Regions from separate parts of the Ochrobactrum quorumnocens genome, predicted to be linked through region 1. Evidence: predicted binding sites of a transcription regulator. Region 1 holds the regulator's gene; the other holds the start of a gene.
What was found. Region 1 encodes LexA, which represses DNA repair genes until DNA is damaged. Its sites were predicted from a motif close to TGTTCNNNNTGTGTTCNG; they were not measured.

Region 1 (15,156 bases):
CGACGAAGCGCCAACTGGCAGGATCATGAATTCCTGGAAGTCGATTGGATTGTCAGCATGCGCGCCACCATTGATGATGTTCATCATTGGAACTGGCAGAACATGGGCGTTGACGCCGCCAACATAGCGGTAGAGTGGAAGGCCGGTTGCCTGTGCGGCAGCCTTGGCGACAGCAAGCGAAACGCCGAGAATTGCATTAGCGCCGAGATTGCCCTTGTTTGGCGTACCATCGAGATCAATCAGTGTCTGATCGATCAGCAGCTGGCTTTCAGCATCGATACCGGCGATTGCGTCGAAGATTTTGCCATTGACCGCTTCAACAGCCTTTTCAACGCCCTTACCGAGATAACGGCTGCCGCCATCGCGCAGTTCGACAGCTTCGTGTGCGCCAGTCGATGCGCCCGATGGTACAGCAGCGCGGCCAAAAGAGCCGTCTTCAAGCACTACGTCAACTTCGACGGTCGGGTTTCCGCGGCTATCGAGAATCTCGCGGCCAACGATGTCGATGATTGCAGTCATAGGAGCAGGTCCTTCCCAGTAGATTGCCTCGCTCTTTGTCGAGACACATTGAAGAAATCCGATTTCACATCTTCATTATAGAAATAAGAGGCAGAGGAAAATCCCCCGCCTGTGAATTCCTGATGAAATTTTAAATCGATTTAGCAATCCGGTCGAAGGCCATCAGCTTTTCGAGAAGTGCGGCCATTTTATCGATTGGCACCATGTTTGGTCCGTCAGACGGTGCATTGTCCGGATCCTGATGCGTTTCAATGAAAACACCGGCAACACCAACAGCCACGGCTGCACTTGCAAGTGTCTGGACAAATTCGCGTTGACCGCCTGAAGATCCACCCTGCCCGCCCGGTTGCTGCACCGAATGGGTCGCGTCAAAAATCACAGGCGAACCAAAGCCAGCCATGATCGGCAGCGAGCGCATGTCGGAAACAAGTGTGTTGTAACCGAAAGATGCACCACGTTCTGTTGCCAGAACATTCGGATTGCCATTCTCGGTGATCTTGGCAAGCACGTTCTTCATGTCCCAAGGCGCCAGAAACTGGCCCTTCTTAACATTGACCGCACGGCCCGTCTTTGCAGCCGCAACCAGAAGGTCAGTTTGACGGCAAAGAAATGCTGGGATCTGCAGAACATCGACGACCCCAGCGACGGCCGCACACTGTTCTTCGGTATGAATGTCAGTCAGGACGGGGAAGCCGAATTCCTTCTTAAGGTCAGCAAAAACTTCGAGTGCCTTTTCAAGGCCAATACCGCGCTGCGCGCTGAGCGAAGTGCGGTTCGCCTTGTCAAAGCTCGACTTATAAACAAGCCCCATACCAAGCTTATTGGTGATCTCAACCAGTCGGCCAGCCATGTCGAACGCGTGTTCACGGCTTTCCATCTGGCAAGGCCCAGCGATCAGAGCCAGCGGCGCACTATTGGAGAACGTAACATTGCCGATTTTCACGGCAGAATTAGCGGTCGTCATGATTGTGAACCTTCAAATACAAACAATGTCCCCTGACCTGCGGCAGGATAGACGAGAACACGACCATCGCTCTTTGTAAAAGCGATTCCGTTACGAGTGAGGAGTTGCTCAACGGCATAAAGCGAAGCAACCGAGAAAACCAGTCCTGATAGAAGTAAGCCACGGCCATGCAGTTCCGGCGACCAACCAAAACAGCGATTAAACTGTGTCGGCGTCATGGCCTCTATATTGGAATTTTTAGCCGTGATTGCCAGGGAACTATCTTCACGTCTCCGAGCAGCGGCATGAAATACGCCCTGCAAGAGATCGGAGAAGTCTTGCGGCTGTTCTTCACACAGCAATATCTCGCGTAAGCCTGTTACGCCATTTTCATGCGTGATCAGGTGCGAACGGTCAGTCTTGGGATATGCCAAACGCTGACAGGTGAAGAAGAATGCATCCGGCGCGCGCAAATCCGCTGCAAAAGCCAGCCGGAAGCTGCCCTTCTCACGTTTCCCTTCCGATGAGATGAAGCTGCGTGAAAACTCGACCATGCGACCGCCGGAAATACCCCGCCGCTTGAATTCCGCATGATCGCCACGCGAATCATCGGTCTTGAAAGCTATCCCGGAAAAGCCGTCATCGCCGTTGCGAAAGCGGTAAGACAAATCACGCTGGACAAAGCTGTTGTTGCGCTGCGCAGCGGCTTCATAAAGCGGTGCGCGGTCCACAGCCAACATTTCGACATAGGTATCGTCTGCAAAGAAACTGCAGACATTGGCTGTACCGAATGGATGTTGCGCATCCGGCGCCACTGTAAATCCTAAGAGAGAAAGTCTCTTGCGCGCCTCCTTAAGCTGAGCCACCGGCAAAACGAGATGGTCAACTGAACGAGCATTGCGCGCAAGAAGGTTATTCATGCATCAAACCAGTCTACCCTGATCCATCGCAGCAGCGATGAAGGAAGCGAACAGCGGATGCGGCTCGAACGGACGAGATTTCAGTTCCGGATGGTATTGAACGCCGATGAACCATGGATGATCGGCATATTCGACCGTCTCTGGCAGAACGCCATCAGGTGACATGCCAGAGAACACCAAACCGCATTCTTCCAGACGATCCTTATAGTCAACATTCACCTCATAGCGGTGACGATGACGCTCGGAAATATCGGTTGAACCGTAAATCTCAGCAATACGCGTTCCAGCCTTAAGCGTGGATTCATATGCTCCCAGACGCATGGTGCCACCCAGATCACCTGACTTCGTGCGCTTTTCGAGCATATTGCCCTTGAGCCACTCAGTCATCAGACCGACAACAGGTTCCTTGGTCGGACCGAACTCGGTCGATGAAGCATTTTCGATACCGGCAAGGTTACGCGCGGCTTCGAGACATGCCATCTGCATACCGAAACAGATACCGAAATAAGGCACCTTGCGTTCACGAGCGAACTTTGCGGCAAGAATCTTGCCTTCCGCACCGCGTTCACCAAAGCCACCGGGCACCAGAATGCCGTGTACCTTTTCCAGATGCGGAGCCGGGTCTTCACTTTCAAAGACTTCAGCTTCGATCCAGTCGAGATTGACCTTAACCTTGTTGGCAATGCCACCATGCTGAAGCGCTTCGATCAGCGACTTATAAGCATCCTTGAGCTCAGTATATTTGCCGACAACGGCAATGGTCACTTCGCCTTCAGGATTATGGATGAGATGGGAAATTTCTTCCCAGCGCTCCATACGAGGCTTCGGAGCAGGCTCGATACCGAAAGCTGCGAGAACTTCGTTATCGAGACCTTCTTTATGATACGCAATCGGCACATCATAAATGGACGAAACATCAAGCGCCTGAATGACTGCGCTTTCACGCACATTACAGAACAGCGACAGCTTGCGACGTTCGGAAGCTGGAATCTCACGATCCGCACGCACCAGAAGAATATCCGGCGCAATACCAATCGAACGCAGTTCCTTGACCGAATGCTGCGTTGGCTTCGTCTTGAGTTCGCCCGCAGCAGGAATGTACGGCATCAGTGTGAGATGGATATAGACCGCGCTGTTGCGTGGCAGTTCATTACCGAGCTGACGAATGGCTTCAAGGAACGGCATGGCTTCGATATCGCCAACCGTACCGCCGATTTCGCACAGGACGAAGTCATAATCGTCATTGCCTTCAAGGATAAAGTTTTTGATTTCATCAGTGACGTGTGGAATGACCTGAACTGTCGCGCCGAGATAATCGCCACGGCGTTCTTTTTCGATGATATTACGGTAAATGCGACCGGTGGTGATATTGTCCCGCTGATTTGCAGGACGACCGGTGAACCGCTCGTAATGGCCCAGATCAAGGTCTGTTTCAGCACCATCGTCAGTGACGAACACCTCACCATGCTGGTAAGGCGACATCGTGCCAGGGTCGACATTGAGATAAGGGTCGAGTTTACGGATACGCACGCGGTAACCACGTGCCTGAAGGAGTGCAGCTAGAGCTGCTGCGGCAATGCCTTTTCCAAGGGAAGAAACCACGCCGCCTGTGATGAATACATATCGCGCCATGGGCTTATGTCGTTAGACCCTTCTGATTGATTCCGCCACTAAAAAAATGTGCGGTTGGCGTTTTTTCCAGCATCTTCACATCTGATTACGCGCATAAAGCGAAATGTCAGACGTAAATAACGAAATACGTGTGCGTGAAATTTGACACTTCAGTTTTATACGCGCACAAAAAAAGCCGGGAAGAATCCCGGCCTTTCGGGTATTTTTAAGCAAGATCAGAGAACGACGACTTTTGCGCCCATGCCGACGCGATCATAGAGATCCAGAATGTCGTCATTGGTCATACGGAAGCAACCGTTCGAAGCCGGGCTACCGATTGTCCATGGCTGAGTGGTGCCGTGAATACGGATATACGTATCCTTGTTGCCCTGGAACAGATACATGGCGCGTGAACCAAGCGGATTGCCCGGACCACCATCCATGCCGTTCTTGTAACGGCCATACTGCGCAGGATTGCGTTCGATCATTTCCTTGGTAGGAATCCAGCGCGGCCATTCGCGCTTCGCGCTGACGGTCGCGGTTCCCTTGAATTCAAGACCGACTTTGCCAACAGCAATGCCGTAACGGCGCGCAGTGGTCGAGCTTTCAACGAGATAAAGGAAATACTTCGACGGATCGATTACGATCGTACCTGCTTCGTAACCAGTGAAGGTAACGGACTGCGCCTGATAACGCGGGTCGATGTTGTAGCGGTTAAGGCCGACCTTCTTCGCAGCACCTGCGTTCGAAGCGCTCTTCTTTTTCTTCTTGGCAGGCTTTTCCTTGGCGTCGCTAGCCACAGCGACCTGCTGAACACCTGTTGCCGCAGCGGTAAGCTCGGCTTCAGCACCGGCCACACCTGCAGCAAAACTTGGGCCCGTAAGTCCAATGCAAAGGCTTGCAATGCCAGCCATCAAAATAAAACGTGAAGACATGATCTTTTCCCGAAAACCCAAGCAATGCGGAAAACACCTGTCGCAGTATCGCGTTCAGGCTTTCGCTCTCCATACTTTAAACAGTCGCACTACTCAATTATCCACAATGGCTATCCCGCACGATTCGAGTGGGGCTATTGCCGGCGTGCAACACTTTGCGAACTCAAGTTTAACAAAAAGAAAACCGGCCCTTTCGAGCCGGTTTTCAAATTTCTGAGATTATAAAGCTCGTTACTGGGAGCTTGGAACCTGTGGAGCCTGCGGCTGCGTGCTGTCAGGCTGCGTTGGTGCAGTCGTTGGAGCCGAGCCAGAAGCAGGCGTTTCCGTCTCATTGGTACGCGAAGACTCGCCACCAAGCTGATTGAGAATGCCGCCGCCAGTACCGGTTCCACCGGCTGGAGGATTCTGTGTGCTGCCAGCAGCCGGAATACGGTTCAGAATGTCCGTAGGCTTTTCGCCGTAACGGGCCATGATACCGAGAACAAGCGAAGTGGCAAAAAAGCCAATCGCGAGAATAGCTGTCGTACGGGTCAGCGCATTAGCTGCGCCGCGTGCCGTCATAAAGCCCGAACCACCGCCGATACCAAGGCCACCGCCTTCGGAACGCTGGATGAGCACAACGCCAACAAGCGCCAGAACGATCAACAAATGAATGACAATGACTATGGTCTGCATAGGTTACGGTCTTTATATCTCTGGACTAATGCGTAACCGGGAAAAACCACAAGATTTCCGCCCCGGATAGCGATGATACAAATAGATAGAGCGGCTCTTTACACGCTATTGTGTGATAATCCAAGCCCTCTGCCCCAGATAGATTGGCCCCAGATAAACTGAGGACGCAGATACTTCTCACAGATTGCGATAGGTTTCGCATATGGCGAGGAAGTCCGTTGCTTTCAAGCTGGCTCCGCCCACCAATGCGCCATCAACATCGGGCACGCTCAACAATTCAATGGCGTTGGCCGGTTTAACCGAACCGCCATACAGAAGACGCAAGTGCGCACCACTGGCACCGAAGCGCTCGGTCAGCTTCTCACGTATAAAAGCGTGAGCGGCGCGAACGTCTTGCACAGTTGGCGTCAAGCCTGTGCCAATTGCCCAAACTGGTTCATAGGCAACAATAGTATTTTCGGCTTTCACACCTTCTGGAAGTGAAGCGGCAAGCTGATCGCCGATCACGTCAAGCGTGCGGTCTGCCTTGCGCTCGTCAGCCGTTTCGCCAACACAGACAATCGCTATAAGACCAGCTGCCCATGCAGCTTCGGTTTTGCTGCGAACAAGATCATTGGCTTCGCGGTGATCTGTGCGGCGTTCGGAGTGGCCAAGAATGACATGGCTTGCACCAGCTTCTTTAAGCATCTGCGCTGAAACATCGCCGGTATGCGCGCCCGACACCTTTGGATGACAATCCTGTCCACCCAATGCGACGGTTTCACCTTCAAGCGTTTCAGCCGCTCGTGAGAGCAATGTAGCAGGAACGCAGATGACAGCGTCAAGCTTACGACCCAGATCGGAACTCAGGCCCGCAGCAATCGCGCGCAGTTCCGTTAGGGATTCTCCCGTGCCATTCATTTTCCAGTTGCCAGCAACCAGCGGACGGATTCCCGGAGTCATATCATTCTCCTCGCCTTGAACGGCGCCAACCTGCTAAAACAGGTATGCGGCGCCAAATTTTGCCACTGACTAAGCGTATTCGTCACGCAATGCAACGTTCTTGGTGGTCTATACTCAATGAGAACTTGCATCGGGGCCTAGCTTAAGGTTATCCCCTCACACGGCTTATCTTTATCGATGGCCGGGCTATGTTTTGTTCTTAAAGGGTTTCCAATGCTCGACAGTATGCGTGATGCCGCCAGATCCTGGGTTGCTAAGCTTCTTCTCGGCCTCCTCGTTCTGAGTTTTGCAGTCTGGGGCATCGCAGATGCATTCCGGGGCGACACGTCTGGCAGTGCAGCGCTCAGCGCTGGCAAGTCGGAAGTGAGCGCAACAGATTATCGCTTTGCCTATGAGCAACAGCTGATGCGTTTATCGCAGCAGTTCCGTCAGCGACTGACCCGTGAACAGGCTCAACAGCTCGGCGTTGAAAATCAGGTTCTGGCACAGCTCGCAGCTGGCGTCGTCCTGGATGAACAGGCTCGCAACATGCAGCTTGGTCTTTCCAAAGACGGTATCGCGCGTCTAACTGGTGAAGATCCATCATTTCAGGATGCAAGTGGCAATTTTAGCCGTGCCCAGTTTGATGCGGTTTTGCGTCAGTCCAACATTCGTGCGCAGGACTATCTCGACAATCGTGCAAAAGTTGCTCGTCGCCAGCAGGTTGTTGAAGCCGCTACCGATGGCTTGAAAATGCCGAATACTATGTTGAAAGCGCTTGCTCTTTATCAGGGTGAAAGCCGCAGCGCCGATTACATCACCATTCCTGCCGAAAAAGCCGATGCAGTTCCTGCCCCATCTGATGAAGCTCTCAAGGCTTACTTTGATGAGAACAAGGATGAATACAAGGCTCCAGAATATCGCAAGATCACCTATGTGAAGCTTGAGCCTTCGGACATTGCCGATGCAGCTGCAGTCACGCAGGACGAAATCAACGAGTATTATGAAAAGAATAAGAGCCGCTTCAGCACCACTGAAACGCGCACCATCGAACAGTTGAACTTTGCAGACGAAGCTGCAGCTCAAGCCGCGCAGCAGAAAATTACAGCTGGTACGAGCTTTGTTGATATCGGCAAAGAACAAGGCAAGAGCGAAGCCGATCTGGTTCTCGGAACCTTTGAAAAGTCTGCTCTTCCTGATGCGACTATCGCTGAGGCAGCATTTGCACTCAACGAAGGCGGTGTAAGCGACGTGGTCAAGGGTGCATTCGGCCCGGTTATCCTCCGTGTCACCAAGGTGAATGCAGCGAACGTCAAGTCGCTATCGGACGTTGAAGGCGAAATTCGCGATACCGTCGCAACCAACATTGCAATCAGCAGCATCAACGGCATTCACGATTCTTACGAACAGCAGCGTTCAGACGGCGCAAGCATGGTCGAAGTTGCCAAGGGTTTGAGCCTCAAGACTGTCACTATCGAATCCGTTGATGCCGAAGGCAACGATCCTGCCGGCAACGCTGTTGAACTACCAAACTCCGAAGCGCTTCTCGCTGCTGCATTCCAAGCTGAACAAGGCTTTGACAACGACGCTCTGACAATGGGCAATACCGGCTACCTTTGGTATCAAATCGATGGCACCACCCCTGCTCGCGACCGCACGCTTGACGAAGTCAAGGACAAGGTCGTAGCAGCATGGAAGGGTGACGAGGCTGTGAAGCGCCTGAACCAGCGCATGGAAAATCTGAAGAAGCGCCTCGACGGCGGTGAAACGCTTGACGCGATTGCCGCAGAAGCGGGTGTTGAAAAGCAGACCAAGCGCGGCATCACTCGGAACACCAACGATGCTGATTTCAGCTCTGCTGCGACCGCACAGGTCTTCCGTGGGCCAAACGATCACACAGGTACGGCTGCAGCTGCATCTGACGATGCACAGATTTTGTTCAAGGTTATCGAAGTCACAGAACCAACTGCTGCGGGTCCGGAAGCAATTCCTGAACAGCAGCAGACCTATCTGTCGACCACGCTTACCGATGACGTTCTCGAACAGCTGGTTGGCGAATTGCAGAAGCAATATCCGGTGCGGATCAACCAGACCGTCATCAACAACGCATTGGCCTTCTGATCAGCGGCGGACATGAAATAATGGCTGACTTAAAACCCTATATCTCCAAGGCTGCCTCCGGTAATCCATTGTCGTTTGAGGATTCCAAAGCAGCCTTTGACATCATGATGTCCGGACAGGCCACCCCATCGCAGATCGGTGGTTTCCTGATGGCTCTCCGCGTTCGTGGTGAAACAGTGCCGGAGATTGCCGGGGCTGTTGCGTCCATGCGTTCGCGCATGTTGCCGGTATCCGCACCAATTAACGCTGTTGATATCGTTGGCACCGGCGGCGACCAGTCCGGCTCCTACAATGTATCGAGCTGCTCGGCTTTCGTCGTCGCAGGTGCAGGCATTCCCGTTGCCAAACACGGCAATCGTGCCCTCTCATCGCGTTCGGGTGCCGCCGATGCGCTCGCAGCCCTTGGGGTCAACATAGATGCCGATGCAGATACGATTGGCCGCAGCATCAATGAAGCTGGTCTTGGCTTCATGTTCGCACCGACTCACCATTCCGCTATGCGGCATGTAGGTCCATCGCGTGTTGAACTCGGCACCCGCACGATTTTCAACCTGCTTGGACCGCTATCAAACCCGGCAAGCGTCAAGCGTCAGCTGGTCGGCGTATTTTCGGCAGAATGGGTAGAGCCTTTGGCGCAGGTCCTCAAAGAACTTGGTTCTGAAACCGCATGGGTTGTCTATGGCGATGGTCTAGATGAGATGACCACGGCAGGCACCACGAAAATCGCAGCGCTTGAACACGGTACGATTCGCACATTCGAGATTGAGCCTGAAGATGTGGGCTTGCGCCGTGTCGATATGTCGGAACTCAAGGGCGGCGAAGCCGAAGTAAACGCCAGAGCTCTGCTTGGCGTTCTCGAAGGAGATCAAAACGCCTATCGCGATATCGTGTTGCTGAATTCTGCGGCAGCACTCGTCATTTCAGGTAAGGCAAAAGACTTGAAGGACGGCATTGCTCTTGCCGCGCAATCTATCGACAGCGGTTCAGCACTTGCAGTCCTGCAAAAAGTTATCGCCGTCTCCAACGACAAACCGCTCTGACGGAGAGGATCAAACCATGTCCACCGACATTCTGCGGAAAATCGAAGCTTATAAGCGCGAAGAGATCGCTGTCGCCAAGGCTCGCCTTCCACTTGAAGAAGTAAAAGCGCAGGCTAAGGATCAGCCTGCGACACGCGGCTTCTTGAAGGCACTTGAAGCAAAGCGCGCTGCAAACAAGTTTGCGCTTATCGCCGAGATTAAAAAGGCAAGCCCGTCGAAGGGCTTCATTCGCCCGGATTTCAATCCACCGGCACTGGCCAAGGCCTATGAAGAAGGCGGTGCTGCCTGTCTTTCCGTGCTGACCGATAAGCCATCCTTTCTGGGGGCACCAGAGTTTCTGACGGCTGCACGCGATGCCTGCTCTCTGCCAGCTCTGCGCAAGGATTTCCTTTTCGATACCTATCAGGTCTATGAAGCGCGCAGCTGGGGTGCAGACTGTATTCTGATCATTCTCGCAAGCGTCGATGACAATCTCGCCAAGGCGCTTGAAGAAACCGCATTTGAACTCGGCATGGATGCATTGATTGAAGTGCACGACGAAGAGGAAACAGAACGCGCGCTCAAGCTCTCTTCGCGCCTCGTCGGCGTCAACAATCGCAACCTGCGCACATTTGAAGTCGACCTCGCGGTTTCCGAACGTCTCGCAAAGATGGTTCCTTCGGATCGCCTGCTGGTCGGCGAAAGCGGCATCTTCACCCATGATGATTGCCTGCGTCTCGAAAAATCGAATATCGGCACCTTCCTCATCGGCGAAAGCCTGATGCGCAAAGATGATGTTGCGACCGCAACCCGCGAACTTCTGACCGGCAAGGCCTGAGATATGGCGACCAAGCTCACCCATATCGACCAGACAGGCGCTGCCCATATGGTCGATGTTGGGGACAAGTTTGAGACTGAACGTCAGGCCACGGCAGAAGGCGCAGTCAGGATGAAGCCGGAAACGCTGGCGCTTATTCTGGAAGGCAATGCAGCCAAGGGTGACGTTATCGGCGCCGCACGGCTCGCTGGCATTATGGCCGCAAAGAAAACGTCAGATCTTATTCCGCTTTGCCACCCTCTGATGTTGACAAAAGTATCGGTTGATATCCAGCCTGATCTGACACTTCCCGGTCTGCGTATTCGTGCTACTGCAAAGCTTAAAGGCCGCACTGGTGTAGAGATGGAAGCCTTGACTGCTGTTTCCGTCACCTGCCTGACCATTTACGACATGGCCAAAGCAGTTGATCGCCATATGGAGATCACCGACATCCGTGTTTCGGCAAAAAGCGGCGGCAAGTCAGGCGACTGGAAAGCCTGAACATTCAGACGAGAGGAAACCCTATGTCCCTTCTCCCGGTCGATGAAGCACTTGCCCGCATCCTAAGCGCCGCTGAGCCGCATGGTTTTGAGCAGATACCACTTGCTTCAGCCGGAGGCCGTGTTGTTGCCGAGCAGGTCGCTGCGAAACTACTCCAGCCGCCATTTGATTGTTCCGCCATGGATGGCTATGCGCTCATCGCGCCTCAGAATGTTGAATATCCGATTGAACTTACAGTGATCGGCGAATCGGCCGCTGGAAAAAGATTTGAAGGCAAGCTTGCCGCTGGTGAAGCTGTGCGTATTTTCACCGGTGCACCTATGCCAGTTGGCGCTGACTGCATCGTCATTCAAGAAGACACCGAGCGTTCTGGTGACAAACTGACGATCCAACAAGGGCTCGATAAAGGCCGCCACATTCGGCGTGCGGGCCTCGACTTTGCACCCGGCGACACTGTTCTTCCAGTTGGATGCGAACTTGACGCCCCGGCGCTATCTCTTGCTGCAGCGAGCGGCAATGCAACGATTTCTGTTTTCAAGCAGCCGCGAATTGCCATTCTCGCCACAGGCGACGAGCTCGTCCCACCCGGAACAATTCCCGGACCTGATCAAATTGTGGCCTCCAATAGCGTGGGAATAGCCGAGATCGTGCGTCGCGCAGGTGGCAAGCCTGAAGACATGGGCATCATCGTTGACGACCCCGCCAAAATCGAATCAGCGATAAGCCAAGTGCTCGACGATGGCATCGATATCCTTGTCACTATCGGTGGCGCATCAGTAGGTGATCGTGATTACGTGCATGGCGCGTTGAAAAACAGCGGTGTTGATCTCGATTTCTGGAAAATTGCTATGCGACCCGGCAAACCGCTGATGTATGGCCGCAAGACAGTTTCAGGCAAAACAGTGCACGTCATCGGCCTGCCGGGAAACCCTGTTTCTAGCCTCGTTTGCGGCCTCGTATTTCTACGTCCATTGGTAGCCAAGCTATCCGGCACGGATTTGACCGCAGATATTCGTCCCGCAAAGCTTGGTCAGGCGATGAATTCTAATGATCACCGGCGCGATTTTGTTCGGGCAACAGTCGAACAGGACACTGATGGAACATTGATCGCAACACCTTTTCCTCTCCAGGATTCGTCGATGCTTTCTGCCTTAGTCCGCTCCAATGCGCTGCTAATCAGAGATGAAAATGCACCAGCTGCAGCGACCGGTGAATCGTGCTTGATATTGATGCTGTAACGAACCTATCCAATTCCGCCAGTCCGTTAATCATTTTAAAACCATTGCAGAACAAGACTGGAACATATAGTGTTCGTTCTGGTTTTGTTTTTATTTGATTCTGGTCTGGAGGGTGTAGCGCATGTTGACCCGTAAACAGCACGAGCTTCTGCTGTTCATTCATGAACGTCTTAAAGAGACGGGCATCCCTCCGTCTTTTGACGAGATGAAAGAGGCTCTCGATCTAGCCTCGAAATCGGGCATTCATCGCCTCATCACGGCCTTGGAAGAACGTGGCTTTATCCGCAGACTCCCAAATCGTGCACGTGCATTGGAAGTGCTCCGTCTGCCAGATTCCATTGCTCCCGGACTGAATTCGCAAAAGAAATTTGCGCCAAGTGTGATTGAAGGCAGTCTGGGCAAGGTGCCACCTGCCCCCGTGCCTGCGCGCCCTGCTCCGACAACAGCCAATGACGACGTATCGACCATGGTTTCCATCCCTGTGATGGGTCGTATCGCTGCTGGTGTACCAATCTCGGCGATCCAGAATCAGACCCATTCGCTCAGCCTTCCGCCAGAAATGATTGGCGCAGGTGAACACTACGCGCTTGAGGTCAAGGGCGACTCGATGATCGAAGCCGGAATTTTCGATGGTGATACTGTCATCATCAAGCGCGGCGATACAGCCAATCCAGGCGAAATCATCGTTGCACTGGTGGATGACGAAGAAGCGACGCTGAAACGTTTCCGCCGCAAAGGTGCGTCCATTGCGCTCGAAGCTGCAAACCCTGCCTATGAGACGCGGATATTCGGTCCTGACCGTGTTCGTGTGCAGGGCAAGCTGATCGGACTGATCCGACGCTACTAGAGCGCCGTGCGCCCTCTTGGGCGCACGAAGAACGCTCTCAACTATTGAATCTACCCATCCTGAAATGTGTAAAGCATTTTTCGGACAAGATGCGCACTAGAGCATATCTCCCAAAAGTTGGAACCGGTTTTGGTATAAAGATATGCGTAAAAACAAACAGTTAGGCGAATTTCTAACGATTCATCTTAAACAGGAAATGCGCTAGGATAAAAACTTAGAGCGTTTTTTGTTAAATCAAAGAAACGCTCCGGAATTATTGCGGAAGATCAGAGCCGATTGCATTTTCTGTTCCAGCTTTCTTCCGATACTCACGATCAGGCAAGCCGCGCGCCGCTCGTGAATAAAGTCGATAGAGATGCCAAGGTCTTGTAGGTGCATCGACTGAAAAGCTCAGTTTGTCCGCATAGTCGCTGATATTCCGAGGTACAGCAGGCGCGAAACGATAAGCCTCACCCTCACTGACTGGTTCTTGCCCCAAAAACTTTGCCTGAGCCACTTTGTCTGCGTTTAATTTTTGTCCAAATCTTATTTCAAGAGTTCCTTTGAGGGCTAATTCTTGCCTGCCGATCACGAGCGCGTTGGACCGCTCACAGCTTAGTTTTTTTCCGGCAATAGCAAGAATAACAATATCCCCCACATTACAGGCGACCTCGCGCATGTCTTCCTGGGTGGTATAGGCTAGCATTCGACCGTCCCGAAGGGGAATGGTACAGAGGCCGTCCTCACAAAGGAAAGCGTTCTCATCAACGGGAACGGGCTGTTTTTTCATTATGTGCGGAGAAACAAACGTTTCAACCAGATAGGCTGTCTGCCAGTTCTGTGCTGTGAATTGCGGTGGCCTGCTGCGATTAACAGCAAAATTCCCATCCGACAGTCGCACCGCCACAAACTTCGCATCTTCACTGACAAGAACATCAGGCATCGGCGTCCGAATGAATGCGATCAGTCCCAACACAACGAATGGAAGCGCCAGTAACCGCAGCCGAGTTGTGAAAACAACAGCAATCAAAAGCGCAACTGTCCAGAGAATGAGCGTGATGACTGGCATGACACCGGGATTGCCATCGGGCGATAGGCTGGCGACGAATTCCGCAATATGTCGCACAAGTAGAACGCCAAACCCCATGACCTGTAATGGCAGCCAATCGAGTTGCAGGGGCATCAACAATAGACTCAAGACTGCAAATGGCATCACCAGTATCGAAATAACCGGCAAGGCTAGTACATTGCCAACAAGCCCCAAAGGGGCGGTATTGTTGAAATGGTAAGCGGCAAATATCCCGCTGGCCACACCCGCTACAATTGATGTCGCAGCTGTGGCGATCGTCGGCGCTAGTATTCTTGACAGAATCCCGCGCGGCGATGCCGTGCGGTTTTCCATACCTGACTGTTTGCGGGCCTTCCTTTCACTCCACCAGGCGAACGCCGCAATCAGTCCCGCCGTTGCTGAAAATGACATCTGAAAACTTGGACCCAATATTTCGTGCGGCGAGATCGCGATCATCGCTATCGCTGAAATCGCCAGATTGCGCATACTGATAGCCGCTCTGTCAGCCAGAAGCGCGCAAAGCATCACAGCAATCATCACGTAGCTGCGCTGTGCCGCCACATCGGCTCCAGACATGGCGAGATAGAACGTACAACTCAGCAGCGACAGAAAAGCAGCATATTTCTTGACGGAGTATCGCGCGCTGAAGGCCGGAAACAGGGCAAACAGGGACCGCAACGACATCATGACCACTCCTGCAGCCAACACCATATGCAAGCCAGAAATCGATAGGATGTGCGCAAGCCCAGCCTTGCGCAGATGCTCATTGTCTCCTCACTGATCCCCGCCCGCTCGCCGGCGATCAGCGCTGCTGCAACGCTGCCATCTTCACCGGACAACACCTCTGCAATCCGCTCTGAAACATGTACGCGTAACTGTGCTATAGAACCGGAAATTTTTGCGGCCATATTACTTGGGCCGGGTACATCTACAATTTTCGGCGTCCCCAGAAAAAAGCCGTTTGCGCCGATCCCACCGAAATAAGCGTGAAAGCCAAAATCGTAATTTCCAGGCCGCACCGGACCGGACGCCACGCGCAGA
Region 2 (15,156 bases), 780 kb from region 1:
GCCACCACGGTTGATCGCCGTACCAAGCGTATAAAGCACTTCGCCGACACCCTGCTGCGGCGTCTCGATCAGGCGAGGATATTTCTGTCCAGCCTCAATCTTTTCGCGCATCTCGGTGATGGTCATGCGTCCGTTCAGAAGCTCTTCAGCATCTTTCAGAATCTTGATTGCGCCGTCCTTGTCACCCTGACGCAACTTGAAGGAGGCATAAGCCATCACAATGCGTTCATAGGTATCAGGTGCGGCACTACCGCCCGGACGATCATCGATCGCCTGCTGGTAATAGTTACGCGCATCCTGCTTCTGACCCGCAATGTCGGCGATAAGTGCTGCATTATAAATGCGGAACAGGCCATACCACTCAGGGCCGTTGATCTTCACAACATCGGTGAGCGCACGCTTCGGATTGCCCTGACCGACCTTCACCCATGCACCCATAAGGCTTGTCGCGAGCTGATCCATATCGGACTGGATCGACAGCATCAGGAGTGGGCCAGTCTTGCGATATTGCTTTCTGGAAATAGCGTCGATTGCCAGAGCAACGCGCGAAAAGCGTTCAATCTCAGGCTGATTCTTCAGCTCTTCCGCAAGCGGTAGCGCATCTTTGAAACGGCCTTCCGTCAAAAGAGCAAGAAGCAGGTTTTGCTTGATAATATCGTTGCCGGGATCAAATGCCATAGCCTGACGATAGAAGTCGACGGCAGCACCAATATTGTTATCGGCTTCTGCCGTGCGAGCAGCAAGATAAGCGCCTGCAAACGAACCGGCACGCACTTGCGACACAGGATCGGGATTGGTTTTAGCCATTGCCGCATTTGCTGGCAGCGCTACTCCCGCTAGAGCCAAGAGAAGCAATCCGTAAAGCGGACGACGTTTCAATCCCTGCCGCATAAAGCCCAGTCCTCTTTCCAATTCCGTATAAGATCCCCTATTCAGAGGCACCTCAAGCATGGCCTTTTTGGGGTCCTTGCGCAAGAAAAGCATCCGTGATGGATGCTTTTCTTTTCATTCTTACCTTGCATGTCGTTCTCCCGAAACCGCTTCCCACTTTCGGGCAATATGCTCGAAAAAGCATCCGTGACGGATGCTTTTCTTGTTGATTTTGCTCATCATTTCGTCAAGTCGAAGCCTGTTCGAAATTTCAGATTGCGACCGAGTTCACTCTACGCCCTCATCTCAGCAGGCGCATAGCGCCTTGTTAAAGGGCGAGGCTCCAGCGTGTTCTCTCTCGCCTTGCAAGACGCCGCCTTTAGCGGCTCATCAAGATGAGGGAGAGAGAGACCGCTCGATCAAGAATCAATTCACGCGGCTGATGCAGAAATCGATCACTTCGATCAGCGCATCTTTCTCAGGTGTGGACTTCAAAGGCGCCAAGGCGTCACGGGCAATTTCACCAAAATGCCGTGCACGCTGCACTGTATCGGCAATCGCACCGTGCTTGGTCATCAGACCAATGGCCTTTTCAAGTGACGCGTCGTCGCTGGCACCTTCTTCGATTGCGTTCTTCCAGAATGCACGCTCTTCATCGCTACCCCGACGATAGCTTAGGATAACCGGCAAGGTGATCTTACCTTCACGGAAATCGTCGCCAGTGTTCTTGCCAAGATCGGCAGCCGAGCCACCATAATCCAGCGCATCATCAACGAGCTGAAAGGCGAGGCCGAGATTAAGACCGTAATCGCGAAGGGCTGCACGATCCGAACGCTGGGCCTGAGCAATGATTGGACCAACTTCAGCCGCAGCTGAGAAAAGAGCGGCAGTCTTGGCTTTGATCACAGCCAGATATTCGTCTTCGGTGGTTTCCATGTTCTTGGCTGCAGCAAGCTGCATCACTTCGCCTTCAGCGATAACCGAGGCGGAAGTTGCAAGAACATCGAGTGCATCGAGTGAGCCGACATCGACCATCATCTTGAAAGCCTGACCGAGCAGGAAATCTCCAACCAGAACACTGGCCTGATTGCCCCAGATCATGCGTGCCGTACTCTTGCCGCGACGCAAATCGCTTTCATCGACCACATCGTCATGCAGAAGCGTTGCCGTATGCATGAACTCGACAGAAGTCGCCAGACGGACATGGCCGTCGCCTTCATAGCCAAACATGCGGGCTGCTGCGAGCGTCATCATTGGGCGCAGGCGCTTGCCGCCAGATGAAATGAGGTGGTTAGCCACTTCCGGAATCATCTCGACATCGGAACCTGCACGGGACAGGATCATTTCGTTCACGCGGCCCATATCGGCCTTCGTGAGATCGACCAGAGGCTGGACCGATCCTTCCTGTTTCTTTTTCCCGTCGAGATTCAAAACCACACCCAATGTCGTTACTCCTAGCTGCTGACCACACTATGTGTGCGGATCAGAATGCTCAAGACGCTTAAAAGCCCCCTGCACGCCCAAGCTTTTCATTCAGAGCCTGTTCACCATTGAAGGAAGCAGTTGTCAATGCGGTCTATTGATTACACATTGTCGAAATGATCGAACTTATGCGCACAAATGATTCCGTATTGCTGTCCGTCGCCGAAGCGCTGATGAAAGAGGCGGGCATCGTCTATTTCATTGCCGACACGAATATGAGCATCCTCGAAGGTTCGCTTGGCATTATACCGAGGCGGTTTCTGGTCGAAGAAGACAGGCTGGACGAAGCCCGGCGTTATCTCATCGACGCTGGCTTGGAACACGAATTAAAAGACCATGGCAAATAACATTTCCGCGCATCAGCCTGACACGGTAGGTGAAACGCTCGATGTGTTCCATCGTGGTGCATTTCATCTCGTGCAACCCGCAATCAAAGGGCATCGTTCCGGCGTAGACGCAATGATTCTCGCAAGCAGCGTCCCGCAAAGTTTTTCAGGCCAACTCGCTGATCTTGGCAGTGGCGCAGGTGCTGCGGGGCTGGCTGTCGCCGCTCGCTGTAAAAACGCACGCGTCACGCTTATAGAGCGTTCCGGCTTCATGCTGAACTTTGCGCACAAAAGTGTCCGTCATCCACTCAATGCAGCCCTGTTGGATCGCGTCGATATTCTCGAAGCCGACGTTTCACTGACTGGAAAGGCACGCGCTGCCGCTGGCCTTATCGATGATAGTTTCGACTTTGTCATCATGAACCCGCCTTTCAACGAGGCAAGTGACCGTTCCACGCCCGATCCCGTAAAGGCCGAAGCGCATGTCATGCCAGAAGGCATGTTTGACCAATGGTTGCGCACGGCATCAGCAATCCTCCGCCCGGGAGGGTGTGTATCTATTATTGCGCGCCCGGGTTCGCTCGCACCAATACTGGAAGCGCTCACTGGTCGATTTGGCGGGGTTAAAATCATCCCGGTATTGCCGCGTCCCGACAGTGCGGCTATCCGCATTGTGATTATGGGCATTCGCGGTAGCCGCGCTGGCCTCTCGCTGATGCCAGCACTCATTCTTCATGGCGATGCAGGCAATGATTTCACAGAGCGCGCAACCGCTATCAATAACGGGCAGACTTCGCTGCTTTAAAAAACACTTACAGCGGTTCCAGTTGAGATTGAATCACTGGAACTGCCGTAACTAACTGTTTTACGCATTGTCCGACGCAAAACCGCTTCGCACTTTTGCGGGAAATTCTTTAAAGACGAGGCTTCTATGGAAATCAGACCAGTCAGAATTGATGATGCCGATGACATGAGCAAGGTGCTTAAAGAAATCATCGACGCGACCGGACGGCAGCGGCAATATGACCGTGATCATGTCATCGAACTCTATATTTCCGACCCGAACCGCATAGAATGTCATGTGGCGGTTGCCGATGGTGAAGTATTGGGGTTCCAGTCGCTGAAACATGCGACCGAAGGCAATCCATATGGCGTCGCTGTCGGCTGGGGCATTATCGGCACTCATGTCAGCCCGCGTGCAGCGCGCAAAGGTGTCGGATCGGCTTTGTTTGCCGCAACACGCCAAGCTGCAACAGTTGCAGGGATTATCGATATCGACGCGAGTATCGGCGACAACAATGACATGGGGCTCGCCTATTACGAAGCGATTGGTTTTCGTACATACCGAACCTCACCGGGCAGAATCTGTAAGCAATATAAAATGGAAAATTGAAGATATGCTGCTGATCGTTGGAACAGTGCGGGTATCGGCCGAAAACTTAGATGAAGCACGTCCTGTGATGCAGCGCATGATCCAAGCAAGTCGCGCGGAAAATGGCTGTATTGAATACGCCTATGCTCAGGACATTCTTGATCCCGGTCTCATCCATGTAAAAGAACTCTGGCTGGATCGGGTTTCACTGGACAAACATTTCACTTCTGGCCACATAGCAGACTGGCGTTCCGAATGGCCAAGACTGGGCATAGCGGATCGAAATCTCATGCTCTACGAAGTAGAAGCTCCGGAAATAACCTGAAAAGAAAATAATGACGTCCAATCCGAAGCCCGTTCGCCCCATTTCCATCATGCGTCGCTTTCTCGATAGTGAATCAGCCGGTGGCATAGCGCTTATGCTTTCCGCAGCACTTGCACTCATCGTCGCGAATTCGCCTTTCTCAAAGGCCTATTTCGACGCTTTGCATTTCTACATTGGGCCACTCAGCATTGCGCATTGGATCAATGATGCGCTGATGGCCGTCTTCTTCCTGCTGGTCGGGCTTGAGATCAAGCGTGAGTTTCTCGATGGTCAGCTTGCAAGCTGGCCCAATCGCATGTTGCCAGGGATTGCCGCTGCGGGTGGTGTTATTCTCCCCGCTCTGATTTTTGTCGCATTCAACTATGGCGACCCGGAGAAAGTACGTGGCTGGGCTGTACCATCTGCCACCGACATTGCTTTTGCACTCGGCGTTTTATCGCTGCTGGGTTCACGCGTGCCTTCGAGCCTCAAGGTATTTCTGGCAACGCTTGCGATCCTTGATGATCTGGCGGCTGTTGTCATCATCGCAATTTTCTACACTGCCGAAATTTCCATGCCCTATCTTGGCGCAGCTTTCGCAACGGCTGCGGTGATGTTTGCCATGAACCGCCTCGGCGTAGCCAAATTGCTGCCTTATCTTATCGGTGCGGCCGTGTTGTGGTTCTTTGTGCTCAATTCCGGTGTCCATGCGACTGTCGCAGGGGTCGTGGCGGCGCTGATGATCCCGCTCAAGCCTGCCAAGGCCAAGCCAGACGATATGAGCTCGCCGCTCCATATCCTCGAACATGCATTGGCGAAGCCAGTTGCGTTCTTCATCGTTCCCGTGTTCGGCTTTGCCAATGCAGGTATTTCCTTTGCGGGGATGAGCCCTTCCATCATCTTTGATACGCTGCCGCTCGGCATCATGCTTGGTCTGTTTATCGGTAAGCAGATAGGCGTGTTTGGCGCAGCTTGGCTTGCGATCAAATCAGGGCTGGCACAAAAACCAATGGGCGCAAGCTGGGCTCAGCTTTATGGCGTTGCGGTTCTGTGCGGTATTGGCTTCACAATGAGCATCTTCATCGGCCTCTTGTCGTTCCCGTCGGAACTGTTGCAAGCCGAAACGAAAATCGGGGTTCTCACCGGCTCCGCCTTGTCGGCAATATGCGGCTACGTAATGCTGAGAATGCTGGCAAAGCCGAAAAAGTGATACGCAATGAATGCCCGGAACAATTTTCCGGGCATTTCTCTTTGTATTTCCGAGATTGATTTCTACATTTGAGTGAAGAAGCTTTTTCAACTGGAGTTTGATTTGTCTGGAATATTGACCCGTTTCATTCCGCGTCGTTTTCGCAAAAAAGAAATTGAGATTCCTGTTGTGCGCCTGCATGGCGCCATCATGACTGGCGGCTCTTCTTTCCGGCCAGCACTCTCGCTTGCCACCGCAGCAGGCGTTCTGGAAAAGGCGTTCACCGACAAGGAGACACCGGCTGTTGCCATTTCTGTCAATTCGCCCGGAGGCTCACCGGTTCAGTCGCGTCTTATTTATCGCCGCATCCGCGATTTGGCCGATGAGCATCAGAAACGTGTCTTCATTTTCGTTGAGGATGCTGCCGCATCAGGCGGTTATATGATTGCGCTTGCAGGTGACGAAATTATTGCCGACCCCTCTTCTATCGTTGGTTCTATTGGTGTCGTTTCGGCATCTTTCGGCTTCCCGGAATTGCTCAAAAAGATCGGTGTTGAGCGTCGTGTCTATACCGCCGGCCAGAACAAAGCCGTGCTCGACCCTTTCCAGCCAGAGAAAAAGACAGATATTGATCGCTTGAAAAAGCTTCAGCTTGAAATCCACGAGACCTTTATCGACATGGTGAAGGAACGTCGCGGAAGCAAGCTTGCAAATGACCCCGATCTATTCACGGGTATGTTCTGGACCGGCATAAAGGCCAAGGAAATCGGTCTTATCGACGGGATTGGCGATATGCGCAGTTTTTTGCGCAAGACTTACGGGGACAAGGTGAAGCTCAAACTCATAGAGCCAAAGCGCGGATTGCTTGGACGCAAGGCACCAAGCGTCGAAATGAGCCTAGGTCTGGGTCTAGATCCAGCCAGTATTGCAGCCAATCTTGGTGAGGGCTTAGTGTCGGTTGCCGAAGAAAAAGCACTCTGGGCACGATATGGGCTTTGAATTCCATCGTTTCACCATGATATGATGCATAAAAGGGCGGATCAGTGTTATGCTATTCGCCAAGACTTTTCCCTGCGTGATCCCGAAATGGCATTTTCGAGATCTTGTGCAAGCCTGAGGACTAGAGGCCATGCCCCAGCTTATCTTTCTGCTGTTGATCATCGCTGCCGCCTGGTACGGCTATCGTTCGTTCAAACGCGAAGCGGTACGCGTTACCCAGCGCGTGCGCCGGGCAGAAAAAGAAGCGCAGAACCGCGCTCACGGCACGCTCGTTCAGGATCCTAAGACCGGCGAATATTACGTCAAAAAAGATTAAGGCGTCGTGCGCCGTAATGGGCGCACAAGGGCTGTTCTAACGGCTTAAATTACTGCTTTTCTGAATGCATCATTTTGTTGAGGCCGCCACTCTGGTTCGTCATCCTGTTCATCGTGTGGCACCGGCCAAGATTAATCTCGCGCTGCATGTAACAGGGCGCAGGGATGACGGTTATCATCTGCTCGACATGCTGGTAGTGTTCGCCGATTATGGCGACCGCATAAGCATTGAAGAAGCGCATCATGACAGTTTCAGCATCGATGGGCGCTTTGCGCATGGCATACCGCTTGATAGCGGCAATCTGGTCATCAGGGCACGCGATGCATTGAAGCAATATGCGGGTCGCGATCTCACGCCCGTTGCCATTCATCTTGAAAAGAACCTGCCAGTGGCTTCAGGCATTGGTGGTGGCTCAAGCGACGCAGCAGCAACACTTCTTGCGCTCAATGAAATCTGGCAACTCGGCCTCGACTTAGACACACTGACTGAACTTAGCCTCAAGCTCGGTGCTGACCTTCCTATGTGTTTGCATGGCGCGGCTATTGGCACTCCACTTGTTGCGCGCGGCATTGGTGAACACCTGACTACGGTCGCGCAAATGCCGCCTCTTCCCTTGCTGCTTGTTAATGACGGCACTGCTGTTGCAACACCCGATGTCTTCGGAGCGTTGACAAAGCGCGACAACTCTTCCCTCCCGTCGCCTTCAGAAAGCGACATAGAAACCATCTGTGCCTATCTCGGCTCAACCCGCAACGATCTTCTGCCCGCCGCGCTGACACTTGCTCCACAAATCGAGAATAAGCTTGATCTGTTGCGTATGCGAGGCGCACTTTTTGCACAGATGTCGGGCTCGGGTGCGACGTGCTTTGCCATCTTCAACGACCAGCAAAGCGCGGATGATGCGGCTTCCAAAATTCGGGCGCAAGAGCCTGACTGGTTTGTGGTTTCCACCCAAACAACTGCATCGTCGTTCTGACGTCAGATAGCCACTTTTCTACCTCATACTGTTCACATATACTTGAATAAATTGCGCCTCATTGGTCGATTGAGCCAATTTCAAGGCTTATTGTCTACTTATATGAATACAATGCGTGAACCATTTGCGATCTAGGCGCAGCCCTTTGAAAGGCCTATCTCTCAATCATCGAAACGACGAACACACCGTCGCTTCCCAAATTCTAGGAGATAGAAAATGAAAAAGTTTGCTCTTGCTGCCGTAGCCGTTGCTCTTAGCGCCGGTGCTGCTTTCGCTGAAAATCCACGTGTTGGCGAACCTGCCGATCTTTATGCAAATGACCGTACACCCGTTGCAACCCAGCAGGTTGATAACACGGCAACCGCTTCGATTGGTCAGACGACTACCTATCAGGACGGCTCCGCTCATCGCTTTGGTGATGCATCGCCTTCAAGCTATCAAAACTAAGACCGGCGCAAGCAGGTCAGATACAAAAAGGCGAAGCCTCTTCAGGCTCCGCCTTTTGTTGTTTGTGGGGGCATAATGATTTGCGGCAACCTCACAGGCTTCAACTGGCGCGGCAAGTCTGCCAGTTCGAGCCAACTCGATGGCAACGGCTTGAATGCATCGAGCCTCATGAGCAAACCAGAGTCCAAGGATGACTTGCGCGCAAAGAGCTTACCAAGCAATACCAAGCGCGCCTCTTGCGGTAAAGTAAACCGTGCCGGAGCCCGACTTGCACCCATATGGCGACGCACAGCTTCTTCCCAGCCATCCGACAATGTTGCCCCAGGTTGCAAAGCCAGCAGCCACTCCGTTCGCAACGCACCAAGCGCCTCGCTCAACTCATTTTCGCTATAAAGGGCACAGCCTGCACCTTCTGCCACCAGCCTTGTCTCATCGGTCGAGCCTCGATCGACAACGACAACGCGACGCAAAAGCCCCTCGACGACTGCGGGCACCAATGCCGACAACGTGTTCGCCAAAAGCTTTTCAGAATTTTGAGTGACGATAAGAACAGAAAGCATGATCCGTTCTATATCAAGACCCTGTGGTCGAAAAGCTGCCTTCTTATATGTTCTTGCTTTGTTCCGATCTTTGCGATAGGAATAGATTCATCAACAAGAGAGTCGGTTATGGAAATCATCCAGCAGGCAGATAAAGCAGCATTCGGAATAGGGCGCGCGGAACATGCCAATGCGCTTGTGAGCGAAGCAGGCCTGCGCATTGATCATTCACGACGCCGCGGACGCGGTGCAGGCATCAATCCCACCGGACGATTTGAACCCACCACACGACATGAATTTGACGATGGCTGGGAGACGCTTGAAGACCTTCCACCTTTCAAGACAGATGTTCAGGTTGAAAAGCCGCGTACCATCATCACACGCAATGATTCACCTGACATAAGTTTCGATCGGTCCATCAATCCCTATCGCGGTTGTGAGCATGGCTGCATCTACTGCTTTGCACGGCCAACGCATAGCTATATGGGACTCTCAGCGGGCCTTGATTTCGAAGCCCGGCTATTTGCCAAGCCCGATGCACCACGCTTGCTTGAACGGGAACTGGCAAAGCCCGGTTATCAGCCAAAGACCATAGCCATCGGCACCAATACCGATCCTTATCAGCCCATTGAGAAAAAATGGCGCGTCATGCGCGAGATTCTCGAGGTGTTGGAAGCTGCCAATCATCCCGTTGGCATTGTTACCAAATCGGCATTGGTCGTGCGCGACATCGATATATTGAGCCGCATGGCAGAGAAAGGCCTCGCCAAGGTTGCACTTTCAGTGACCACACTTGATGCCAATCTTGCCCGCACAATGGAGCCGCGCGCCTCGACGCCGACATTGCGCTTGCTGGCCATTCGCAAGCTCACCGATGCTGGCATTCCCACAAATGCAATGATGGGCCCTATCATTCCCGGCATCAACGATCATGAAATTGAGCGTATTCTGGATGCGGCTTACGCACAAGGCGCACGCGAAGCAGGCTATGTCCTCTTGCGTCTGCCGTTGGAAGTGGCGCCTTTGTTCAAGGATTGGCTCTTGCGCAATTACCCTGATCGTTATCGCCATGTGATGTCGCTGGTGCGTTCCATGCGTGATGGCAAGGATTATGATGCCGAATGGGGCAAACGGATGCGTGGCACTGGGCCTTATGCCTGGCAGATCGGACGCCGCTTTGAGATCGCTGCCCGCAAGCTCGGTTTCAATTCTAAACGGCTTCATCTTCGGACAGATCTGTTTGAGCCGGTCGAAAAAGGTGGCAAGCAGCTTTCGCTTTTTTAAGCTTGCGCGCTCACCGTCTCGATCGTGAGCAGTTTGCATGAGTTACGCGCTGCGTATTTAATCCCCGTCTGATGTCCATTTCAGACGGAAGGTCCCTGCTTTTACGCCACCTTCCTCGGCAGGGACCTTGCGGAGAACCAGAAGCAATGCGAGCATTGCCGCCAAATGAAACGCTTGTCTTCTGATTCTCCGCTCCTTTTCGACATCCCGCTTGCACCAGACTTCTCGGAAGAGAAGAAACATCTGGCAAGCGGCCTTCTTCATATTGCTGGCATCGATGAGGCGGGACGCGGACCTTTGGCCGGCCCAGTGGTTGCAGCGGCTGTGGTGCTTGATCCCAATGATTTGCCTGACGGACTGGATGATTCCAAGCGGCTTAAGGCTGCCAAGCGCGACGCGCTATATGAGATCATTCTTGCCAAGGCATTGACGGTCTCAGTCGCAAGCTTAAGTGCGCGCAGCATTGACGCCAGCGATATTCGCAAAGCGGCGCTCGAGGCGATGCGCCGTTCATTTCTAGGCCTTACTCTCAAGCCTTGTCATGCGTTGATTGATGGACGCGACGTGCCGCCAGGCTTGACTTGCCCCGGATCCGCCTTGGTGAAAGGCGATCAACGCTCCATTTCCATTGCTGCTGCCTCCATCGTGGCAAAGGTTACACGAGATCGTATGATGGCTCGCAGCGGTGCTGTTCACACACCCTATGGATTTGAGGTCCACGCCGGTTACGGCACGGTCAAACATCGCTCAGCCATTGAAGCAGTGGGGCCGGTTCCGGGAATTCACCGCTATACATTTGCACCTATCAAGGGGCGCTATTCCTGCTGACAGTTCGGTGTGCACCGAAACGTGTGAGGCGACAAGCTGCTAAGAAGCAATGAGGCCGTTCTTACATGCAGGACCAGAATGATCCAGAAAACCAATATCGCCGTCGAACTCGGATTGCTGCTTTTGCTGGCAACTCTATGGGGAGCGTCCTACAGCTTCATCAAGATCGGCGTAGAGACAATCCCGCCAATTACACTAATCGCTACCAGAACACTGATTGCAGGCCTTATACTCATCGTCATAATCCGGTTGCGCGGTTTGAAGCTGCCGACTGATGCCCTCACCTGGAAGCGCTTTCTGTTTCAGGCCTGCCTTAACAGCGTCGTACCCTTTACCGCGATCGCATGGGCGGAGCAGACGACTGATGCAGGTCTTGCGGCGATCCTTAACTCAACGACGCCGATCTTTACATTTCTCATCACGCTCCTGATCACACGACACGAGGCTGTAACCAGCCGCAGGCTGTTCGGCGTTGCGGCAGGTCTTGCAGGCACCAGTCTCATTATCGGCGTGCAGGCGCTTGCTGGACTGGGCAACGAATTGTGGGCACAGCTTGCAATTGTCGCTGCGACTATCTGCTATGCAGGTGCCGCCATCTTTGGCAGAAATTTTAAGGGCCTTGATCCGATGTTGCCTGCAGCAGGGTCTCTCATCAGCGGCGCGATCATTCTGATCCCGTTGAGCCTCGTCATCGACCGACCATGGACCCTGACACCCAGCGCTAACTCGCTCTTCGCATTGCTCGCCCTTGCTGTGTTTTCGACCGCGGCGGCTTTCACTATATATTTCCGGCTTATTCAGACGTTGGGCTCGGTCGGCACCACAGCGCAAGCCTATCTCCGCGTCCCCATCGGTGTCGGTATTGGCGTAACCTTTCTGGGAGAAAGGTTGACATCAACCGCATGGTTGGGATTGGCATTCGTGATTGCAGGCGTCGTCGCGATGACATTACCAGCGAGGCGAATACCGTAAAAACTTGGCTGGTCTCTCAATCGGACAAACAAAAACGCCGCCCCTTTCGAGGCGGCGTTTTCTAAATTTCAGTAAGTCACTGAGCTTAGTTCAGGTTGGTCTTAACCTGACCGAGCGCATCCTTGAACAAGGTGCCTGCTACCTTCGTATCAACCTTGTCGGCAACGATCTTGCCGGCAGCAGCGATCGCCAGATCAACAGCCGAAGCGCGGACTGCATTGATTGCATCGGTTTCAGCGGTTGCAATCTTCTGCTCTGCGAGCTTGTTGCGACGAACAACAAATTCCTCAGTCGAGCGCTTTGCGTCTTCAAGAAGCGCCTTTGCTTCGCGTTCAGCAGCGGCGACAATGTCACCAGCTTCTTTCTCCGCTTCCTTGCGCTTGCGATGATATTCAGCAAGAAGCTGCTGAGCTTCTTCGCGCAGAGTGCGGGCTTCTTCCAGTTCCTTCTTGATATTCTCGGCGCGCTCATCGAGCGAGCGTCCGATCATGCCTGGAACCTTCAGGTAAACAATCAGTGCAATGAAGAGGAGGAGGGCAATAAACGCCCAAAATGTTGAATCCATTGTCGTCTCCTCAGGCGTTTGCGGATTTGACTGCTGCGGTCACGTCGGCCTTATCGGTCTTGGTTCCCAGAAGCTGTTCAACGATCGCAGACGTGGTTTCTTCGGCGATAGTACCGACATCGCTCATGGCCTTGGCCTTGATTGCGGCGATACGTTCTTCCGCTTCAGCAAGCTTGCTCTCAAGAGCGGCTTCCGCAGTGGCGCGTTCGGCCGCTGCTTCGCCCTTGCCCTTTTCGCGAGCAGCTTCGGCAATCGAAGCGGCCTTGGTGCGGGCAGCGGCCAATTCCTGCTCGTAAGCAGCAATGGCGTTGTCTGCATCCTGCTTGAGGCGGGCAGCCTGCTCCAGATCCTGTGCGATACGGTCACGACGATTTTCAATCACGCCGCCGATACGTGGCAGAACCACGCGAGACAGAAACAGATAGAAAAGACCGAAAGTGATCGCCAGCCACAGAAGCTGTGATGCGTAATGGGTGGAATCGAACGGCGGGAATACGCCGCTGCCGTGTCCGGCATCGTGCGCGACCCCGGTTTCGGTGTGCACAGCATCGGCTGCGCCGTGCTCACCAGCAGCTGGTGCCGGTTGCGATTCGGTGGCGGTTTGGGCAAACGCCGTGGACACGAACATCCAGATTTCCCCTTCAATCCAGCATGTTCTTTCCCGGAAAGAAGTCCCGGATTTATAGAAACATGCTCACTTAGACGTCATATGCAAAGGCCAGCCGCGCTGCATTTCAAGATACAGATCGCGGCAGGCCAGTTTCTTGCGACTGTTTATTAAACAGCGAAGAGGAGCAGAAGCGCGATGAGCAGCGAGAAGATGCCCAGAGCTTCCGTCACAGCGAAACCGAACACGAGACGGCCGAACTGGCTGTCAGCAGCGGATGGGTTACGCAGAGCGCCCGAGAGATAGCTACCGAAAATGTTGCCGAGGCCGAGAGCCGTACCGGCCATACCGAAACAGGCGAGACCGGCGCCGATGTACTTTGCTGCTTCCGCTTCCATGTTAAAGCTCCTTCTGGATTGCAAATTAGTGCGGATTTCTGTTCTGGCGGAAACCCGCCGGCGAGAACCTCAAAGCGCTTCGTTTTTTATTTTACCAATACGAGGCGCTTTAAATATTTTCATTACGCATGTTGTTGTCGGAAAACCGGTAACCCACTTTTCCGCAACATGCTTTAGTGACCCGGATGTACTGCGTCGTTGATGTACATGCAGGTAAGAACGGTGAAGACGTAGGCCTGGAGGAATGCAACCAGGAACTCAAGCGCGGTGATCGCGACCGTCATGATAAGAGGCAGGATCGCGCCACCAACACCAAGCGCACCAAGCGAACTCAGCGAGACAACGAAGCCTGCGAAAACCTTGAGCGTAATGTGGCCTGCCAGCATGTTCGCAAAAAGACGAACCGAGAGGCTGATTGGACGCGAGAGGAACGAGATGATTTCAATGGCGACGACCAGTGGCACGATAATGCCCGGCACACCGCTTGGCACGAACAGCTTGAGGAAGCCAATGCCATGCTTGTAGAAACCGTAGATAATCACAGTGCCGATGACGAGCAGCGACAGAGCAAACGTCACGATGATCTGGCTGGTGACCGTATAGAAATAAGGAAACAGGCCGATAAAGTTCGCAACCAGAATGAACATGAACAGAGAGAAAACGAATGGGAAGAACTTCATGCCCTTCGACCCGGCCGAATCTCTCAGGCTCGACGCCACAAATTCATAAGCCATTTCCGAAACCGACTGAAGGCGGCTTGGGATCAGTCCACGGCTCGACGACGTGAAGTACAGAAAGCCTGACGCAAGCACCACCGTTGCGACCATGAAGGCCGAAACATTGGTGAACGACAGGTCCAAACCACCGACGTCGATCGGAATCAACCGGGAAACCTGGAACTGATGGATCGGATCGTTGGCCACCTTTACCTCGTCTGTCGTTCCTGCCCTAAGGCGTTTAATTCTCGGGCGAGAGGCCCGCATGTCTTACGTGTCTATACGCGAACATTTTCGTGATGTCCGCGAAGACTTATTCCTTATCGCTCTTTTCCACGCTAGACTTAATATTGCCTTGATCGGCAACATAACCTGCGGAACGGAGCACGTTGAGGGTGCCAGCACCGAAGCCCAGAAGGAGAAAGATAATTAACCCCCATGGCGACGTGCCTGCGTAACGATCAAGAAACCAACCGATCAACGCACCGACCACAATACCAGCAATAAACTCGCTGGAGAGTTTCATGGCTTGCGCGACGGAACTGGATGTTTCCGACCGTTCATCCTCGGAAGCCGGTGGCTTAAACATCCCCTTTTTGGCCAGTTCGGCCTCAAGGCGGTTCAAACGCTGATCCAGCCCCCCGGAAACAGTTTTGCGTTCCACATCCCTGCCTACACCGGATGATTTTCCGGGCTCAGTGCCGCTCGTCATTGGCAGCTCCTTTTTGCAAGAAATGCGGGCCGTAAAAGCCCATTTCCAAGTTGCGCGCAACATATTGACACACCGCGCGCTAGTCAAGGCGGTCAAGCAGTTGCTTCAAAAGGTTTTTTATCTAGGAAATGCAATGATTTAGCCGATGGTGCGACTCATTTTCCGCCCAAAGCCGGAGTTCATGCAGCAATTCGGCCTCAAAATTGGAATCGAATTGAGCGAACCTCGGCACATAGATTCATCAATGTGCATCC

Region 2: CES85_RS11490 (PA0069 family radical SAM protein) is a predicted target of LexA. The motif match lies at 8,890-8,907, and genes of this name have one in related genera.

The regions. Positions count from the first base shown of each region.
Region 1 is NZ_CP022604.1:1,208,012-1,223,167, forward strand. It holds gene eno (phosphopyruvate hydratase) at 1-519, opposite strand, end outside; gene kdsA (3-deoxy-8-phosphooctulonate synthase) at 650-1,483, opposite strand; gene CES85_RS15320 (VOC family protein) at 1,480-2,382, opposite strand; gene pyrG (CTP synthase) at 2,386-4,014, opposite strand; gene CES85_RS15330 (L,D-transpeptidase) at 4,230-4,928, opposite strand; gene secG (preprotein translocase subunit SecG) at 5,160-5,603, opposite strand; gene tpiA (triose-phosphate isomerase) at 5,781-6,545, opposite strand; gene CES85_RS15345 (peptidyl-prolyl cis-trans isomerase) at 6,759-8,645, shown strand; gene trpD (anthranilate phosphoribosyltransferase) at 8,666-9,685, shown strand; gene trpC (indole-3-glycerol phosphate synthase TrpC) at 9,702-10,502, shown strand; gene moaC (cyclic pyranopterin monophosphate synthase MoaC) at 10,506-10,982, shown strand; gene CES85_RS15365 (molybdopterin molybdotransferase MoeA) at 11,006-12,220, shown strand; gene lexA (transcriptional repressor LexA) at 12,342-13,067, shown strand; partial or broken gene CES85_RS15375 (ComEC/Rec2 family competence protein) at 13,321-15,156, opposite strand, start outside.
Region 2 is NZ_CP022604.1:430,076-445,231, reverse strand. It holds gene CES85_RS11550 (tetratricopeptide repeat protein) at 1-891, opposite strand, end outside; gene CES85_RS11540 (polyprenyl synthetase family protein) at 1,297-2,313, opposite strand; gene CES85_RS11535 (putative signal transducing protein) at 2,469-2,699, shown strand; gene CES85_RS11530 (tRNA1(Val) (adenine(37)-N6)-methyltransferase) at 2,689-3,483, shown strand; gene CES85_RS11525 (GNAT family N-acetyltransferase) at 3,610-4,071, shown strand; gene CES85_RS11520 (putative quinol monooxygenase) at 4,076-4,375, shown strand; gene nhaA (Na+/H+ antiporter NhaA) at 4,386-5,564, shown strand; gene CES85_RS27800 (S49 family peptidase) at 5,667-6,542, shown strand; gene CES85_RS11510 (membrane protein) at 6,673-6,858, shown strand; gene CES85_RS11505 (4-(cytidine 5'-diphospho)-2-C-methyl-D-erythritol kinase) at 6,923-7,834, shown strand; gene CES85_RS11500 (hypothetical protein) at 8,051-8,281, shown strand; gene CES85_RS11495 (glycosyltransferase) at 8,323-8,841, opposite strand; gene CES85_RS11490 (PA0069 family radical SAM protein) at 8,950-10,104, shown strand; gene rnhB (ribonuclease HII) at 10,270-10,932, shown strand; gene CES85_RS11480 (DMT family transporter) at 11,011-11,904, shown strand; gene CES85_RS11475 (F0F1 ATP synthase subunit B) at 11,990-12,469, opposite strand; gene CES85_RS11470 (F0F1 ATP synthase subunit B) at 12,480-13,097, opposite strand; gene CES85_RS11465 (F0F1 ATP synthase subunit C) at 13,247-13,474, opposite strand; gene CES85_RS11460 (F0F1 ATP synthase subunit A) at 13,648-14,397, opposite strand; gene CES85_RS11455 (AtpZ/AtpI family protein) at 14,504-14,902, opposite strand.